2 regions of the Qipengyuania gelatinilytica genome follow, and region 1 is predicted to be linked to the other one. Evidence: predicted binding sites of a transcription regulator. Region 1 holds the regulator's gene; the other holds the start of a gene.
The links. Region 1 encodes LexA, which represses DNA repair genes until DNA is damaged. Its sites were predicted from a motif close to GTTCCNCNCTTGTTCT; they were not measured.
Positions count from the first base shown of each region.

Region 2: a site for LexA is predicted at 1,362-1,377, ahead of K3136_RS02075 (ATP-dependent helicase). Genes of this name have one in related genera too.

Region 1 covers NZ_CP081294.1:240,107-242,501, reverse strand. The annotation lists gene trpC (indole-3-glycerol phosphate synthase TrpC) at 1-110, shown strand, start outside; gene moaC (cyclic pyranopterin monophosphate synthase MoaC) at 103-576, shown strand; gene lexA (transcriptional repressor LexA) at 702-1,394, shown strand; gene K3136_RS01185 (ComEC/Rec2 family competence protein) at 1,463-2,395, opposite strand, start outside.
Region 2 covers NZ_CP081294.1:415,796-418,190, forward strand. The annotation lists gene K3136_RS02060 (pseudouridine synthase) at 1-22, shown strand, start outside; gene rsmD (16S rRNA (guanine(966)-N(2))-methyltransferase RsmD) at 19-564, shown strand; gene K3136_RS02070 (hypothetical protein) at 652-1,266, opposite strand; gene K3136_RS02075 (ATP-dependent helicase) at 1,384-2,395, shown strand, end outside.

The DNA.
Region 1 (2,395 bases):
CCGACTGTGTCCGCTTGAGCCAATCGGGCGTGCGTACTTTCCTCGTCGGCGAAAGCCTGATGCGCCAGGATGACGTCGCAGCGGCAACCCGGAGATTGCTCCATGGCTAAGCTCACCCATCTCGACGACAAGGGGGCAGCCCGCATGGTGGATGTCGGGGCGAAAGCAGTCACTGCCCGCACCGCGCTGGCGGAGGGCTACATCCGCATGAACGCGAAGGCGCTCAAGGCTCTCACCGACGGAACCCACCCGAAGGGCGACGCCATCGCCGCCGCCCGCATTGCCGGAATCATGGCCGCGAAGAAGACCGGCGAGCTTATTCCGCTCTGTCACCCCCTCGCCCTGGAAAGCGTAACCGTCGATTTCACAACCGAATCGGACGGGATCAGGGTTCGCAGCGAAGCTTCCCTGACCGGCAAGACTGGTGTCGAAATGGAGGCTATGACGGCAACGAGCATGGCACTCCTCACGCTATACGATATGGGCAAGTCGCTGGATAAAGGGATGCGCATCGAGGCCATCCGCCTCCTTGAGAAGACCGGAGGCAAGTCCGGAACCTGGCGAGCAGCGGACTGAAACGGGAACACCTGTTCTCCCGAACTGCCTCGAAAATGGCGGGATTGCTTGACTTACGAAAATTGGTTGCCTAATTGTTCCACATTCGTTCACAACTTTGTGAACAGGAACATGGGAGTGACCAGATGCTGACTGCCAAGCAGCACGAACTGATCCGCTTTATCCAGGAAAAGCTCGAGGAAACCGGAATCTCACCCTCCTTCGAGGAGATGAAGGAAGCGCTCGACCTCAAGAGCAAGTCGGGCGTCCACCGCCTCATCTCGGCGCTCGAGGAGCGAGGCTTTATTCGCCGGCTTCCCAACAGGGCTCGTGCGCTGGAAATCATCAAGCTTCCCGAAGATTCGGTCACAAGTGCATCGAAGCCCGCACCTGCTGCCAACGATGCAGTTGTCGCCGCCCATTCCGCCAGGCCGACAGCACCGGCACCGGCCAACGATATCATCGATGTTCCGCTGCATGGCCGCATCGCCGCAGGTGCCCCGATCGAAGCAATCGAGGGTCAATCGAGCATGCCGGTTCCGGCTGCCTTGCTCGGCCCCGGCGATCACTACGCGCTCGAGGTTTCCGGCGACTCCATGATCGAGGCGGGTATCTTCGACGGTGACTTCGCCCTTGTGAAACGCGCGGAAACCGCCCGTGACGGCGAGATTGTCGTCGCTCTCGTCGATAACGAGGAAGCGACACTCAAATACCTTCGCAAGGATGGTCCGATGGTCAGGCTCGACCCTGCCAACGGCGCTTACGAGCCGCAGGTTTACGAGGCTGGGCGCGTGAAGGTTCAGGGCAAGTTGGCCGGCTTGCTCCGTCGCTATCACTGATTGTCCGCGACAAAGTTTCACGAGTAATCGGGGCGTCTTGCACAACGCAGGGCGCCCCTTTTTCATATCTAACGGTCGGTGGTCGGCCGCCACCAACCATGTCGCCCCTGACTGTCGACGACTGCATCGAAGCGTTCGTCGGATAGATGGATCGCGAGCCCCCCGCTTTTCTCAAGAAAGCGGCCGTCGGCCTTCATCCACTTCGGCCTGCAGCTACGGGGGAGCCATCTGTCGGCGATGACTATGTCAGCCCTTTCGCAAGCGGCGGCCAGTTGCCGCTCGTCGATGCGGTTGCGCGTCTTTGCCACCAGGACGTGCCAGGTCCGCTCATTGCGCGTGATAGGCAGGCTGCAGAAATCTGCGCTGCAACGCGCGCCTTCCCATTCCGACAGAAGAATCGGGCTGGCCTCGGTACCCGCAAGTTCGACGATATTGTCCCGTGCATAGGACCCTTTGCTTTCGCGCAGCACATGCACCAGGCCGTCTTCGTCGACCACGCCGATGTCGCGTCCGTCCCGCGTCACCAGGATATCTGGCGTGGGTGTGGATAGGAGCATGCCGACGCCAATCAGGGCCGGCACAAATCCCCACAACCGCGACCTTCCCCGCCATAAGGCTATCCAGAGGGCGCCCGCCAGGAACATGAGCAAAGTTGCCAAGCGGATATTCGCCACCAGTTTCACCGCCCCTGGCTGAGCGGCCGTGGTGCGAGCTATCTCGAGCAGGAGGTCGAGCGACACCCCCGCCAGCCACCAGAAGGGCGCACCCGCCCCGATCAGGTCGAAGACCAGAGCAACCGCTATCAATGGCATGGAAATGAAAGTGACGAGCGGGATCGCGATCACATTGGCGAAGGCCCCGTAAAGGCCAGCCCGGTGAAAATGAAACAAGACGATCGGCATGAGTGCGATCTCGATGACCATGCCGGTTGCGAAGAGCATCAGGATGCGGCGCCCAAACCAGCGCGCGCCGCTCTCCTCGCGCGGAGCCAGGAAATCCCG
Region 2 (2,395 bases), 180 kb from region 1:
GTCGCGCGGTGGCCGCAAATGAGGATCATCGCTGGCGATTGGCGCGGACGGAAGCTCATCGCACCCAAAGGAGACAGCACCAGGCCAACAGCCGACCGCACGCGCGAAACCCTGTTCAACATGCTGAGCAGCCGCCTCGGCAGCTTTGAAGGCCTGTCGGTGACGGATCTGTTCGCCGGATCGGGCGCGCTGGGACTGGAAGCCCTCTCGCGTGGCGCGGCGCAATGCCTCTTTGTTGAGCAGGATGCCGAGGCTGTCAGGGCGATCAAGGCCAATATCGCCTCGCTCGATGCGCGAACGCGCACTCAGGTCCAGCAAGGCTCGGTCATGAGCCTCGGCCCGGCCAAGGCGCCACACGACCTTATCCTGCTCGATCCGCCCTATGATACCGGCGCCGGCCAGGTTGCCCTCGACCGGATGACTCGGCTCGGATGGATTGGTCCTGCGACATGGATTGCGCTCGAGACGCACCGGAAAGAGGACATCAAGTTGAAAGCGCTCGAGATCGATGCCGAACGTGTCGTGGGCAAGGCCAAGCTGACACTGCTTCGGCTGAAGGATTGATCGCATGGAAAAGGGGCAGTCCCACCATGGTGGAACCGCCCCCTCCAAGCGTCCGCGCTGGCGAACCAGCTGGGCTGGACATTTAAATCAGTCGTTGGTGTCTGCCGGGCGCGTTGCCGGAAGCGGATGATCGATTTCGCTCGCCGGGCGTCCCGGCCAGTATTCGAGCGGACGCGTGCCGGTCTTGTTCTTTTCCCAGCTGTTGATGCAGCCTTCCTGCTGATCGGGCTTGCACACGGGGAGGTCGCTGGTGTCAGCTACTTCCTGATAGCCGCTAGGCAGCGTCTGGGTCACGGGGTTGCTCACGAAACGCGGTGCGGGCGTCGTAGTCGTGGCGGCCGCGGTGCGGGCCGTCATGCCAGTGGTGCTGGCATTGTTGGTGCCGCTCATCTGCGAGCTAATTTGCTGCCACGCCGTGGCGCGCTGCTCGGGCGTCATCTCGTAGATGCGCACGCGCTGGGGATCGGTCAGCACCCACCAGCCATCGGCCTGTGCCGGTTCGAGCGTCCAGTAATATTCCTGCACGCCGTAGGGCCATGCATCATAGACGACGCGGCGTTCTTCGGGCCAGCTGTCATAGATGACGACCTGGTCTTCGCCGAGTTGGTAGACGGTGACTTCCGCATCCATGTGGTCATCTGCGGCAGCCGGCACGGCGGTAAAGGCCAGCGCTGCGGCGCCAGCAAGAATGATGTGCTTCATTGTTATGTCTCCTGAGAGGCTCATTGCCGATATTACTCTTTTACCCGCGTGATAGTTCCGGTCGGGCATTGCGGGGGGTTGTGTTGCAGCACAGCGTTCCCTAGCTGTTCCGAAGCAATGTCCGACCTTCCCGCCCCCGCCCAATCGCCCGAAAACGGCGAGATTCCGCCCTATGCGGCGCAATTGAATGCGCCGCAGCGCGAGGCTGTGCTGACCACCGAAGGACCGGTGCTGATGCTCGCAGGTGCGGGCACCGGCAAGACGGCGGCACTTACCGCGCGGCTTGCACATCTCATCGCAATGCGCCGGGCGTGGCCGAGCGAAATCCTCTGCGTGACCTTCACCAACAAGGCCGCCCGCGAAATGCGCGAGCGTGTCGGACGGCATATCGGCGATGCGGTCGAAGGAATGCCTTGGCTCGGCACCTTCCATTCGATCGGAGCGCGGATGCTGCGGCGCCACGCCGAACTGGTCGGGCTGCAGAGCAACTACACGATCATCGATACCGACGATCAGCTCAGGCTGCTGAAGCAACTGATCCAGGAAAACGATCTCGACGAGAAACGCTGGCCTGCGCGCCAGCTGGCCGGACTGATCGACCGCTGGAAGAACCGCGGTCTCAACCCGGGCGATCTCGATGCGGTCGAGAACGAAGCCTACGCCAATGGTAAGGGCGCACAGTTCTACAAGCTGTATCAGGACCGCCTGAAGGCGCTGAACGCCTGCGATTTCGGCGATCTGCTGCTACACATGCTGAACATCTTCCGTCAGCATCACGACGTGCTCGCTCAGTACCAGCAGCGCTTCAAGTATATCCTCGTCGACGAGTATCAGGACACCAACCAGGTCCAGTACCTCTGGCTGCGCCTGCTCGCCCAGACCCGCAAGAACATCTGCGTGGTCGGGGATGACGACCAGTCGATCTATTCGTGGCGCGGCGCAGAAGTCGCCAATATCCTCAAGTTCGAAAAGGATTTTCCGGGCGCTGCGGTCATCAAGTTGGAGCAGAATTATCGCTCCACCCCGCAGATCCTTGCAGCGGCCTCGGGCCTCATCAACGCCAATAGCGAACGGCTCGGCAAGACGCTCTGGACCGAATTGCCCGCAGGCGAGAAGGTCCGCATCGTCG